Linked DNA regions of Caldalkalibacillus thermarum. The protein of the gene in region 2 interacts with the protein of the main gene of each other region in a pairwise test. Links are inferred from orthologs where the notes say so. Each region holds a gene or a part of one and is shown on either strand. Other genes may lie near its edges.

What was found.
Region 1: the proteins of dnaI (region 2) and dnaB interact in binary tests that used the Bacillus subtilis proteins (3 or more experiments, as listed by UniProt). The link is inferred for Caldalkalibacillus thermarum from one-to-one orthologs.

Annotation. Positions count from the first base shown.
Region 1 is NZ_BMKZ01000032.1:17,860-23,398, reverse strand. The notes cover bases 2,541-5,539. They hold dnaB (replicative DNA helicase), read left to right. Parts: upstream 2,541-3,363; coding sequence 3,364-4,716; downstream 4,717-5,539. Other genes in these bases: IEW48_RS12055 (adenylosuccinate synthase), read left to right, coding at 4,907-5,539; rplI (50S ribosomal protein L9), read left to right, coding at 2,921-3,367; IEW48_RS12070 (DHH family phosphoesterase), read left to right, coding at 2,541-2,924. Also shown: IEW48_RS12075 (YybS family protein), read left to right, coding at 1-935; more of IEW48_RS12070, read left to right, coding at 948-2,540. UniProt on the Bacillus subtilis protein: The main replicative DNA helicase, it participates in initiation and elongation during chromosome replication. Travels ahead of the DNA replisome, separating dsDNA into templates for DNA synthesis.
Region 2 is NZ_BMKZ01000001.1:54,530-62,462, forward strand. Bases 1,966-4,816 are described here. They hold dnaI (primosomal protein DnaI), read left to right. Parts: upstream 1,966-2,847; coding sequence 2,848-3,786; downstream 3,787-4,816. Other genes in these bases: IEW48_RS00325 (replication initiation and membrane attachment family protein), read left to right, coding at 1,966-2,844; IEW48_RS00340 (anti-sigma factor), read right to left, coding at 4,194-4,816. Also shown: IEW48_RS00315 (metallophosphoesterase), read right to left, coding at 1-495; transcriptional regulator NrdR, read left to right, coding at 758-1,216; more of IEW48_RS00325, read left to right, coding at 1,270-1,965; more of IEW48_RS00340, read right to left, coding at 4,817-4,967; IEW48_RS00345 (RNA polymerase sigma factor), read right to left, coding at 4,964-5,557; IEW48_RS00350 (COG1470 family protein), read left to right, coding at 5,775-6,962; IEW48_RS00355 (ABC transporter ATP-binding protein), read left to right, coding at 6,966-7,919; IEW48_RS00360 (ABC transporter permease), read left to right, coding at 7,900-7,933. UniProt on the Bacillus subtilis protein: Helps load the DnaC replicative helicase onto single-stranded (ss)DNA and simulates the helicase activity; in the presence of DnaB more helicase activity is seen.

The DNA of each region.
Region 1 (5,539 bases), on a different replicon or contig from region 2:
CAGACACACAGCGGTTAGTACAAGGGGCCTTGATGGCTGCCTTATATCTGGTTCTGTTTCTGATTACCGTTTATGTTCCCTTTTTAGGTTTAATCGGTTTATTCTTTTTGCCCTTACCTTTTATTGTTCATCACTTGCGTTTTGGTTTGAAAAGCGCAGCTTTGGTGGGCGGTGTCTGTCTGTTTCTTTCCCCCCTCCTGGCCCCCTTGCCGGCTGTTTTTGTTACCCTTCTTGCTGTTTCGGTCGGTCTGGTGATGGGGTATTATTATGGTGAAAAAAAAGCCCCATTTTTGCCTTTGTTGGCAGGAATGTTAACCTATCTTGCCAATTACGTGTTGGCCTTTCTGTTTACTTATTTGGTCTTAAATTTGAACATGATTGACGTTTTCCAGCAGATGATGGAAGATGCCTTAATTATGACGGAACAAACCGCAGCTTTCCTTCCTGTTCCAGGTGATGAGAATGCACTGGACGTTTTCCAAGAGATGGTTGACTTCATGGTTTACATCTTTCCCGGTTTGTTGATTTTATCTTCCATGCTGATGGCAGGTATTAACCATGCGGCAGCCAGACCCATTTTGTCCCGGATCGGCTTTGACATCCAGTCCTTGCCCCCTTTTCGTCAATGGAACTTGCCCAAATCAATTTTGTTTTATTATCTGGTCGTCCTCATATTGATCCTGTTGCAGGCGGTCGAAGAAGGCAGCACATGGTTTATGCTGGTGGTCAATCTGCACCTTATTCTGGAAATCTTGCTTTTGCTGCAGGGACTGACCTTTGTGGCTCATTTTGCTTATGTCAAAAATATCGGACGCATATTGGTTATCTTGGCTGTCATACTGTCCTTTATCCCCCTCTTTTCCAGCATCATCCGCATTGTGGGCATCATTGATTTGGGGTTTGGTTTAAAGGAACGCCTCCAAAAAGCAGACTAGGGAGCTGAGATAATGCCAAGGTTCCTTTATCTCTATTTAAGAGGGTATCATCGCTATGCCCTTCCTGTTTTAACCGTGCTGGTCCTTGTCGTTTTGGCCTGGTATGCCTGGTACTGGGCAGTGGCCGGTTTTGTGGCTCTCGGCTTGATTCTGTATGTCATGTATAAAAAGGAGCAGGCCTTTGCCAAGGAGTTTGAAACTTATATCACCACCTTGCGCCACCGGGTCAAAAAGGTGGGAGAAGATGTTATATCCGAATTGCCCATTGGCATCCTGCTTTATGATGAAGAACAAACCATACAATGGCATAATCGGTATATATTAAAATTGTTTGCTGAGGCAGACACATTGGTGGGGACAAAACTGGAAGAGCTGTCTCCCTCTTTGGCGGAATGGCTGAAGAAAGAGGAACGGGAAGGCACGATCCGCTTTAATGAGTTAAGCTTGGATATTATCAGTTATCCTGAGGAACGCTTGCTTTATGTGATAGACAACACCGGGTATCATGAATTAAAGAAAAAGCACCGCCAGGAACAGGTGGTCTTTTTAAACATCCATCTTGATAATTTGGACGAAGTGACTCAGGGCCTTGATGAACAGCGCCGCTCGCTGTTGGTCGGCCGGGTGACCAACACGATCAGCCGTTGGGCCAGCGAACACGGCATTTTTTTAAAACGGACAGCGTCAGACAAATTCTTCGGGGTCATGGATGAGCAAACATTAAGGGAAATTGAAGAGACGAAGTTTGATATATTGGATCGCGTCCGTGAGTTAACCAGGCACAACAAGATTCCTGTGACCTTAAGCATCGGAGTGGGAGCTGGAAACTCCTCTCTCACAGAACTGGGGGATTTAGCCCAGTCCAGCTTGGATTTGGCTTTGGGCCGGGGAGGGGACCAAGCGGCTGTGAAGCGTTATCCAGATAAAGTTACGTTTTACGGAGGCAAGTCCAATGCGGTAGAAAAGCGAACCCGCGTCAGAGCCCGGGTGATCTCCCATGCTTTGCGGGATATGATCAAAGAAAGCGACAAGGTTTTTATCATGGGACACCGTGATCCGGATATGGATGCCGTCGGTGCGGCCATTGGAATGTTGAAAGCCGCGCAGGTCAATGAGCGGGAAGGCTACATCGTGCTTGATCAGGAAGAAGAGTATCCCAGCATTAGCCGCTTGATGGAGGAAATTAACAAGGAAAAGGATTTGAAAGAACATTTGCTTTCTCCACATGAGGCGGTAGAATTAATTTCAGACAAGAGCCTGTTAATTATAGTGGATGTGCATAAGCCCTCTCTGGTGCTGGAGCCGCGCCTGTTGGACCGCTTTGAACGTAAAGTGGTGATTGACCACCACCGGCGGGGAGAAGCTTTTATCGAAGAGCCCTTGTTGGTCTATATCGAGCCTTATGCTTCATCGACCAGTGAGCTGGTGACGGAACTCCTGGAGTACCAGAGTGATCATATCGAGATGAGCCGGCTGGAGGCGACCGTCATGCTGGCCGGCATTGTAGTAGACACGAATAACTTCTCCATGCGCACCGGTTCCCGCACCTTTGATGCTGCAGCCTACTTAAGGCGTCATGGCGCAGATCCTATCCTGGTTCAAAAGCTGTTGAAAGAAGAGAAAGAGCAGTTTATCAAGCGCAGCCGCATTGTCGAGCAGGCTGAAATCTACCGCGGCAAGATCGCCATTGCTGTTGCCGAAGCGGATGAACGTTACGGCCAGGTGCTATTGGCTCAAGCCGCCGATACCTTGCTTACTCTGGATGATGTGGTGGCTTCCTTTGTCTTGAGCAAACGGGAGGATGGCCAAGTGGTGATCAGCGCCCGCTCCTTAGGGGAAATCAATGTGCAGGTGATCATGGAAAAAATGCACGGGGGCGGCCACTTGACCAATGCCGCCACCCAACTGGAAGATATCAGCGTTGAGGATGCGGTACAATGGTTAAAAGAGGTTATTGATGACTATTTGGAAGGGGGAAGGGAAACATGAAGGTGATCTTGCAACAGGACGTGAAAGGAGTTGGCAAAAAAGGGGAAGTGAAAGAAGTTTCCGATGGCTATGCCCGCAACTATCTGCTTAAACAAAACCTGGCTGTGGAAGCGACTCCGGGCAACATGAAGGCGCTCATGAAAAAGAAACAGAGTGAGCAGAAAAAGGCGGAGGAAGAACTGCGTCAGGCCAAGGAGCTTGCGGCCAAGCTGGAACAGGAAACAGTGACCTTGACGGCCAAAGCAGGTGAAGGAGGCAAGCTCTTCGGCTCTATTACCAACAAGCAGATTGCCGACCAGCTGAAAAAAATGAATTACAAGATTGAGAAGCGCAAAATTGTGCTGGATGAACCGATTCGCTCCCTGGGTGTGACCCATGTTCCTGTCAAACTCCATCCTGAGGTGACGGCCACGTTGAAAGTACACGTGGTTGAGCAGTCATGAGCGACCTTTTTTTGGACCGTACGCCCCCCCATAACCTGGAAGCTGAGCAGGCTGTCTTGGGGGCTGTTTTTCTGGATAAAGATGCTTTATGGCGGGCCTTGGAAATGGTTCGTCCCGACGATTTCTACAAAACCAGCCACCAGCGTATTTTTCAAGTGATGATGGATCTGTCGGAAGACTCCCAGCCGGTGGACCTGGTCACGGTCACGGCTGAGCTGAACGACCGCAAATGGCTGGAAGAAGTGGGCGGGGTCAGTTATTTGAGTGATTTGGCCAACTCGGTTCCCACTGCGGCCAATGTGGAATACTATGCCCAAATCATCAAAGAAAAAGCGATCCTGCGCCGCCTGATCAAAACCGCGACTCAAATTGTGACGAACGGGTATACCTCCCAGGATGATGTGGAAGAAATCTTAAGCGAGGCGGAGAAGAGCATTCTCCAGATCAGGGACGAACGGACGACGGACGGGTTTGTGCATATTAAAGATGTGTTGATGGAGACCTATGAGCAGATTGAAAAGCTCCACAATACGAAAAGCGACATTACCGGCATTCCGTCCGGTTACCGGGACTTGGACCGCTTAACATCGGGTTTTCAGCGTTCAGACCTGGTGATTGTGGCGGCCCGTCCTTCCGTAGGTAAAACGGCATTTGCCCTGAACATCGCCCAAAATGTAGCTGTCCGGGCAGGCGAAACGGTGGCCATCTTTTCCCTGGAAATGTCGGCTTCCCAATTGGTGCAGCGCATGCTGTGTGCGGAAGGGAATATTGATGCCAACCGCATGCGCACGGGGGCGTTTAAGGAGGAAGATTGGGAAAAACTGACCATGGCCATCGCCAGCTTATCCAAGGCCAAAATCTATATTGATGATACGCCGGGCATCAATGTCAACCAGATTAGGGCCAAGTGCCGCCGCTTAAAGGCTGAAGAAGGGCTGGGCATCATTCTGATCGACTACCTGCAACTGATTCAGGGCAACAACCGGGAAAGCCGCCAGCAGGAAATTTCCGCGATTTCCCGTTCTCTGAAAGCCATGGCCCGGGAATTAGATTGCACTGTTATCGCTTTGTCCCAGCTCAGCCGGGCGGTGGAACAGCGGCAAGATAAACGCCCGATGTTATCCGATTTGCGTGAATCAGGCTCCATCGAACAGGATGCTGATATTGTCGCTTTCTTATACCGGGAAGATTATTATGACCAGGATACGGAAAACAAGAACATTATCGAGATTATTATTGCCAAGCAGCGCAACGGCCCGGTGGGCAAAGTGGAATTGGCCTTTTTAAAAGAATACAATAAATTTGTCAACCTCAGTAAACATGATGAATCTTTGGCCCCGGGAGCCTAGTCATACAGAGATATATTCCGAACAAAACTTTAATTTACACTATAAATGTTCGTTAGTTGATTGAATCTGCCCGGAGACAATGCTACACTAGAGGAGGATGACTAACAGGTTTATCATTTGGCTATGCGACCAATAAGCTGATCAGCCTGGCCAAAAGATGGCCTGATGTTTTGATGCGGAGGTGTTTCCCGTGCCAAGTGTAGTGGTGGTAGGCACCCAGTGGGGAGATGAGGGAAAAGGAAAGATTACCGATTACTTATCTGAAAAAGCGGAAGTAATCGCCCGTTATCAAGGGGGCAATAATGCTGGCCATACCATTGTGTTTGGGGGCAAGAAATATAAATTGCATCTCATTCCATCGGGGATTTTCTATGAAAATAAAATATGTGTGATTGGCAATGGCATGGTGATTGACCCTAAAGCCTTGGTGCAGGAGATTCAATACCTGCATGACCACGGTATTTCTACTGCCAATTTGCGCATCTCTAACCGTGCTCACGTGATTTTACCTTATCATCTGAAATTGGATGCAGTGGAAGAAGAGCGCAAAGGAGCAAACAAAATTGGCACCACCCGCAAGGGCATTGGGCCGGCGTATATGGATAAAGCAGCCCGGATTGGCATCCGCATGGCCGACCTGCTTGATCCGGAAGAGTTTAAATGCAAGCTGGAACATAATTTGGCGGAAAAAAACCGGCTGCTGGAAAAGGTGTACGGCACACAAGGCTTTGCTTTTAAGGACATTTACGATGAATATCTGGAGTATGCCAATTTTATCCGTCCTTATGTGGTTGATACGTCAGTCGTTTTAAACGATGCCTTG
Region 2 (7,933 bases):
ATTGCTGTGACCTGAATGATGGTCATCGATGCCAATAATATGCAACTGTCCCCCAGAATGGCGGGTGGTCACCGACTCATTGCAGAGTACCGTGACCCCCAAGGATTCCATTTTCTGCTTTAAGCGGGGAAGGTGCGGCCCGATAACCCAGTCATGATTGCCCCATACGGCATAAATCCCGAAGCGGGTTGGAATCTGGGTGATCCCCTTTAAAAATTGAATAAAGCGGTCAATGCTTTTCACTTTATCCAAATAGTCCCCTGTCAAGGCGATAAAATCGTAGGTTTCTTTTCCAGCCAGTTGGATCACCTTTTCAGGGGTGACTGATAGTTTCTCAATGTGTATATCAGACAGATGTAAAATTCGCATTTGTTTTGCACCAAGGTTGTGAACGGTTTTTAAGCGGATATGTTTCACCTCAGGGTGGAAAGTATTCCAATATCCTTTGGACAAAAGGCACAGTCCCCCCAAAGTGAGTGCGCTGGTTAACAACATTGGCGGTTTCTCTCCCTTTTTGTTTCCTTGATCTGATGTACCCGGCTTTACGCCTCTTGAGCGGACAGTGATCTTTAGCTCATGCTGAACACATGAACAATAAGTCTATATACCATCATAACGGATTTGGGAGCAAACCGCACTGTTAATTTATGGGCTGATGGTTGTGCTAGACTGGGATGAGAACTTTCCTGGCACTGACTTGACGGAACGGGCAGAATAGGCCACACTAAAGGTAACAACAAAGTGGAGATGATCGGTGATGCGCTGTCCGTATTGCTCTCATCTGGGAACCCGGGTGCTGGATTCCCGTCCCTCCAATGAACATCGTTCCATTCGGCGCAGACGGGAATGTGAAAAATGCCAGCGCCGCTTTACCACCTTTGAAATTGTGGAAGAGCGTCCGATTATGGTGATTAAGAAAGATGGAACACGGGAAGAGTTTAGCCGGGAAAAAGTGTTGCGCGGACTGATCAGAGCGTGTGAGAAACGGCATGTATCCCTGGAAACGCTAGAGAACATCGTCAATGAAATCGAAACCGAGCTGCGCAACGGAGGAAAACAAGAATACCCTAGCAAAGAAATTGGCGAAAAAGTGATGGACAAACTCTATCATGTGGATGAAGTGGCGTATGTCCGTTTTGCTTCGGTTTACCGCCAATTTAAAGATATTAATGTGTTTGTCAAAGAGTTGACGGAGCTGTTGCGTAAATCCCGCTAGGAATCCCCGGAACGGATGAAACATCAAGATGAATGCTCAGATGGAGTGGTAACATGGCCGCAACATGGAAATATGTGCGCCCTATTGACCGCTATAAAGTCAGGATTATGGATCAGCCGGATGCTTTTCAGCTGAAAGTTTTGAGTCAGCTGTACCAGCCTTTGATCGGTCCTGAAGCCATTTCCCTATATTTCACTTTGTTTAGTGAGACAGATGGGGACCGCCGCTATTCGGCAGAGAAACAGCATCACTGGCTCATGAAGGCCATGGCCCTTCCCCTGGACCAGATTTATTATGCCCGCTTACGTTTAGAAGCGATCGGTCTGTTAAGAACCTACCGCAGGCAAACAGAAGAAGGGGCGCTGTTCACATACGAACTGTATCCCCCGCTTTCAGCCGAGCAATTCTTTGCCGATGATGTACTCAGCATTTGGTTGTATAATCAGGTTGGACCGGCACATTTTAAACAGTTGCGCGCCCGTTTCTCCTATTATCTGGTAGAAGAAGGGGAAGCGGTTCAGGACGAGGAGATCACGAAGCCGTTTCATGAGGTGTTTACCTCCATTCATCCTTCGGAGCTGGCTGTTCAGGAAGGGAGTCAGACCGAACAAGATCTTAAGGAAGCAGCCCAAGCGTATCCGTTGCCACTGCCTAAAGGAAGGGAAAGGAAACCTCTTTCCTTTGACGGTTATGAGTTGGACGTGGATTTATTGAAAAGTTTGCTGATGAAAGGGCTGGATCCAGATTCGATTTTAACCCATGAGAATGTTCAAGAAATAAAAAAGGTCGCTTTTTTTTATCAATTGGATGAATGGCGGTTGAGCCAGTTGATCCACGATGCCTTGACACTTGATGACCGTTTAGATATGGCTCAATTGCGGCGCCAGGCCAAATGGTATTATCGTTACCAATACGGTCGTCCTCCCCAAGTGCGCATGCGCATGCCTGCGGAAACCAAGAACAAGAGTAGGCCACAGGCCGAAAGGGAGATAGCCACCAGTCAGGAGACCCGTCCCGAAGAAATGACTGAGGAAGAGCGGCATCTTTACGTGCTGCAAACGATGAGTCCGCTTGAGCTTTTGGCTGCCTATCAAGATGGGGGAAAGGTGGCTGAAGCGGATGAAAAGTTGGTAGAAGAGCTGATTTTTGATTATCAACTTGAACCAAGCGTGGTCAACGTTTTGATTGAGTACATTTTGCTGACCAACGACTTCCGGCTGCCCCGCAGCTTGGTGACCAAGGTGGCTGCTCACTGGAAAAGGCTGAAGATTACCGACATGAGACAGGCCCTTGAAGTGGCCAAAAAGGAGCATCGGCAGTATAAAAAATGGCAAGAGAAACGGCAGCAAGGGGAGCGTCAAACGGCTCAACAGAGCACCCCTGCACGGGCCAAGGAGATGTCCGCCACAAAGGGGAAAGGAGTGCGCAAAGACGTTGTTCCATCCTGGGTTCAAGAGCAAGAGCGGGAACAATCCCTGGATTCCAAAAAGTCCCTGGATTCTAAAAAGCGGCAGGAGCAGGGTGAGAATCAACCCGCGTCAGGTGCCCAAATTTCCACACTGAGCGAGGAGCAAAAACGGGAGCGCATCAAATCTTTGTTAAAAGCATTGGGAGAGTGGGAGGAATAGGCCATGGAAGCCATCAAGCGGTCATTGGAAGCCTTTGTGAAAGCGCGGAATCTGGAACAAAAAATCCAAACTGACCTGTCTGCTTTGTTAGATCATCCCCTGGTCGAGGACTGGCTGAGCCGGCATCCCCAGTGGACGAAGACGAAATTGGAACGTTTTTCTATAAAAGTGAAGCACTATATACGGGAAGAAGAAAACTGTCAGAAGTGCCCTGGGCTGGACAGATGCCCCAATTTACTCAAAGGGCATAAAGCGGAGCTTTTAGCCTATAGTGGCATGGTGGATGTGACCTATACTCCTTGCCGTTATCAAAAGCGAGCCCTTCAAGAAGCCAGGAAAGCCAAATTGATTAAAAGCCACCACATTTCTGCCGATATCTTGCAAGGAAGTTTCCGCCATTTTGACCGGAACGATGCGGGCCGGCTGGATGCCTTTCAAGCCGTGCTGGACTTTTGCATGACCGTACAACCTGGGAAAAACCCGATGGGAATCTATCTCTATGGTCCGTTGGGGGTGGGGAAAAGCTATTTGCTGGGCGCAGCAGCCAATAAATTGGCTGAACGGGATATCGCGACATATATGGTCTATACCCCTGAATTTTTTAGGGAAGTGAAAGGTGCCATTGCTGAACAGAAGGTAGAGGAAAAGATTGAAGCGTTGCAGAAAGTGCCAGTGCTCATATTGGATGACATCGGTGCTGAAACGATTACAGCCTGGGCGAGGGATGAGGTGTTAGGTGCCATATTGCAGTACCGGGTGATTCATAAACTGCCTACCTTGTATACATCCAATTATGATTATGACCAGTTGGAGGATCATCTGGCCTATTCTCAAAAGGGCGGTATTGAACAGATGAAGGCCAAGCGGATTATGGAGCGCATTCGCCATTATACCCGTGCCTACTTTATGGAAGGACCTAACCGCCGTACCCAAATGAAGTGATCAACAAAAAAATTTGCGGTGCCCCCTTGCATTGTCTGCATGGACCTGCTATAATACACATTGTCGGTAATGACACGGGGCATTAGCTCAGCTGGGAGAGCGCCACGCTGGCAGCGTGGAGGTCAGCGGTTCGAGCCCGCTATGCTCCACCATACATAAACGAAAGCAAAGCACGATATCTGGTCTGGATATCGTGCTTTTTAGTTTGGCATATTTAAAACGGTTTTTGTTTTTCACATTAAAAAAAACAGTTAGTTAAGATGTTTTGAAACGGCCGATCAGTTGATACAAGTTGTTGGCCATCTCGTTGAGGGCATTGACTTATTTAGGCTTATGTTAATAGTCCAAAAGACCTATACCAGCTGTTAATAAAAACCCCCAAGAGACTTGTTCTCTTGGGGGACCGGTTAACGGGTATGATATTGATATAAGGGGATAAACAGGGCTTCTGGCCCAGTAGGCACCTGGCTGCCTCCTTTGGGCTCAATACTGATCCGGATAAATTCAATTTGTGTTGAGTCCTCGCCGCTCCAATATATATAACCTTTTCCTGAATCCATTTCAACCACACCTGCATTGTTTTCCCGTTGGCCAGCACTGATCCACACCTGATAATCCCTGTCAGCCAAAGGGCGTAACCCCTCAAGAAAGATAATGACTTCCTGGCTGGTATGGTTGATCCACAGATTTCCGTTTACGTCATAAGCGAGCAATCCGCTTTGCCGGGAATGGGGGTTGTTGGCCATGCCGATGCGGTAATGCACCGTTTGCGGGTCAATCAAAAATTCAGCTTCCCGGAAGACATGACTTTGGTGTTGGGATGTTTCCTGGTAAATCTCTTGGTTCACATGCCATCCCTTGGCAAAACTGAGACCAATAAACAAGCAGAGCGTAAGGATAACCACCGCTGGTTTTCTCCACAAGGGAGTGGGTCTCCGCTTGTGCAAGCCGATGGTCTTCTTTAACCGCTTATGAATTCGCGGCAATGCTGTCGCTATTTCCTTGTCCACTCCAGGTTGGGATTGTGCCTGAAGCAGCGTCATCCATTCATTGCGGCTCCTCTGGCATCGTGCACACGCTTGAAGATGGCGCTCAATCTCTTCCATTTGCTCAACCGGAAGTTTGGCCAACAGGCTGTCGACGATCATTTCATCAGTTAAACACTGCTTATGATTGTTCATCGGCTTTCCCCTCCTCCTGGCCCGCTCCAATTCCATTCTTCAAGCTGTTTCCTCATGTTTTTCAGACCGTAACGAATCAGGGATTTAACCGTTCCCAGCGGCCGTTTCAACTGTTTTGCAATTGAGCGGTGGCTTTCTCCTTTGAAATAGGCATGTAGAAGCACCTGCCGCTGGGCTGCCGGAATCTGATTTAAAGCTTTGGCCAGTGCTTCTTTTAACTCCCGGTATAAAGTGTGTTCCGCCGTTGGGTCTTCAAAAGAAGCAGGACGGCGGATGTTGACAGCTTCTTCCGCTTCTTGTAACAGATGTCTCTTGTGAATTCTCAGGCGGTCCAAACATTTGCTTTTGGTTTTGACAGCCAGCCAGGATTCAAAGGAACCTCTGGAAGGGTCATAACGCTCCGGGTGATTGAGCACCTCCAAAAAAATGTCATGGCACACATCTTCAGCTTCCTGCCTGTTTTTTAACATCGCCATCGCTATGCGTAAAATGAAAGGAAGGTATTTTTCGTACAGATAATCAAAAGACTCCTCTGATCCCCTCTTTACCCGTTCAACCAATAGCAGGACCTCTTGTTCCCTTTCCGCCATTTATCTCCCCCCAACAACTCTTGCCTCTCTTTTTTATGTACCAAATTTTTTGTCTGTTGGAAACCTGTCTCTAATGGCCTGTAACTGTGAAATGTTACCGCTATTTTGACGCAAAAAATTTTAATCTTCCTAAATCCAGTGAACGGTTTTCATCGTAAATACAATGAAGATACCTATCCAATGGAAAAAACAAAACAGTGATGCAGGAGGGACATGTATGGTAATGGCGGTTAAAAGGATGAACCGTGGGCGCTTGATTCGGTGGGTGATGATCGTTTTACTGGGGGTGAGCCTGATTGGGATAGGGCAAATAAGTGCCGCGGCCCAATCCCAGTTGCAGCTCTTTACTCCTTATCCTGGGGTGTCAGTTACTCCGGGTGAGTCGCTTAACTATGAGATTGAGGTGATTAACAATGGAGCCGGCATTCAGTATGTCACTTTCCGGATCGAAGGATTAGATGACAACTGGAACTATCATTTGACAGCGGACGGACGGGATATTAAACGTCTGTCAGTGCGGCCGGATCAAAATGAAACTGTTTATTTGCAAGTGGATGTGCCCCTAGAAATCGAAAAAGGAGAATATGAATTCCGCTTGATTGCTTCTGGCAGAAACAACGAACAGGCGGTCTTGCCCATTACAGTGGATGTGACTGAGGAAGGAACCTTCCGGACAGAGCTGACCAGCGACCAGCCGAATATGGAGGGGCACGCCGATTCCAGCTTTACATTTAAAGCCAGCTTGCGTAACAGAACGGCAAGTGAACAGCTGTATTCCTTATCGGCAGATGTGCCCCGGGGCTGGCAGGTGCGCTTTCAATCGGGAGGCCAGTATGTCACCTCGGTCAATGTAGATCCAAACGGGGTTCAAGATATCAACATTGAGGTGAACCCGCCTGAAGGCGTTAAAGAAGGTAAGTATACCATTCCCATCAAGGCTGCCACTAGCGGCACTTCCGCTACCCTGGAATTAGAAGTGGTGATTACAGGAACCTATGATCTTGTCCTCAGCACACCCAGTGAACGCTTAAATTTTGATATCACGGCTGGCAGAAGCAAAACGATTGAACTGGAAGTAACCAATCAGGGAACGGCTGACTTGCGGGATATTGAATTGGATGCTTCAACGCCAGTCAACTGGGAAGTGACATTTGAACCAAACCGTATTGACATGTTGCCAGCAGGCGAGTCAGCCCGGGTACGGGCAACGGTGACAGCAGACTCTAATGCCCTGGCTGGAGATTATATGCTGAATCTTGAAGCCCGTGCACCAGAGGTATCCCATTCTGCTTCTTTCCGGGCCACAGTCAAAACACCCCTGTTGTGGGGATGGATTGGCATCTTGATTATTGCCGGCGTTATTGGGGGTATTGGTTACTTGTTTAAAAAGTACGGGAGGAGATAGCCCATGGCTGTGATTGAACTGAAAGGATTAACCAAGGTATATGATGGTTATACCGCAGTGGACCATATTGATCTGGCTGTGGAGCAGGGTGAAATCTTTGGCCTCTTGGGTCCTAACGGAGCCGGGAAAACAACCACGATTTTGATGATGCTGGGTCTGATTGAACCGACGTCCGGTTCCGTAAGGGTTTGTCAGCTTGATTCCATTCGCAATCCCATTGAGGTGAAAAAGCGTGTGGGCTATCTTCCTGATGACCTCGGTTTTTACGATGAACGGACAGGGCTGGAAAACTTGCTGTTAACCGCTCAATTAAACGGCATCCCCCTCACTGAAGCGCGGCAAAGGGCGGAAACCTTGCTTGACAAGGTAGGATTGGCCCATGCAGCCCAGCAGAAAGCGGGAACCTATTCCCGGGGGATGAGACAACGGCTGGGACTGGCCGATGTATTGATGAAAAAACCGGAAGTGGTTATTTTGGATGAGCCTACGCTGGGACTTGACCCTGAAGGAATGCAAGAATTGCTGGCGTTAATCCAGTCCTTAAGCAAGGATGAAAACATGACCGTTCTGTTGTCCTCCCACCATTTATACCAGGTGCAGCAAATTTGTGACCGGGTAGGCTTGTTTGTGGGGGGGAAGCTGATGGCGGTCGGCCCCATCGACCAACTGGCCAGAGAATTGTTTAAGGATGAACCGCTTGTTGTCTTTGTCAAATGTACGCCCGTTTCTGACCGTCTGAAGGAGCAGGTGCTGTCCTTGCCGGGTGTTCTGGAAGTAAAAGCAGAAGCAGAACCGTGGGAAGTCATCTGTGAGAGGGATGTCAGCGGGGAGATTGCCCGCACCGTTGTGGAGAACGGTGCACGGCTGGAACACCTTAGTACCAAGGATTACGGCCTGGATGAGATTTACCGCCGTTACTTTAAAGGAGGGGATATGGGTGACGCGTCCCAGCCTTAAACGCTGGATACCTG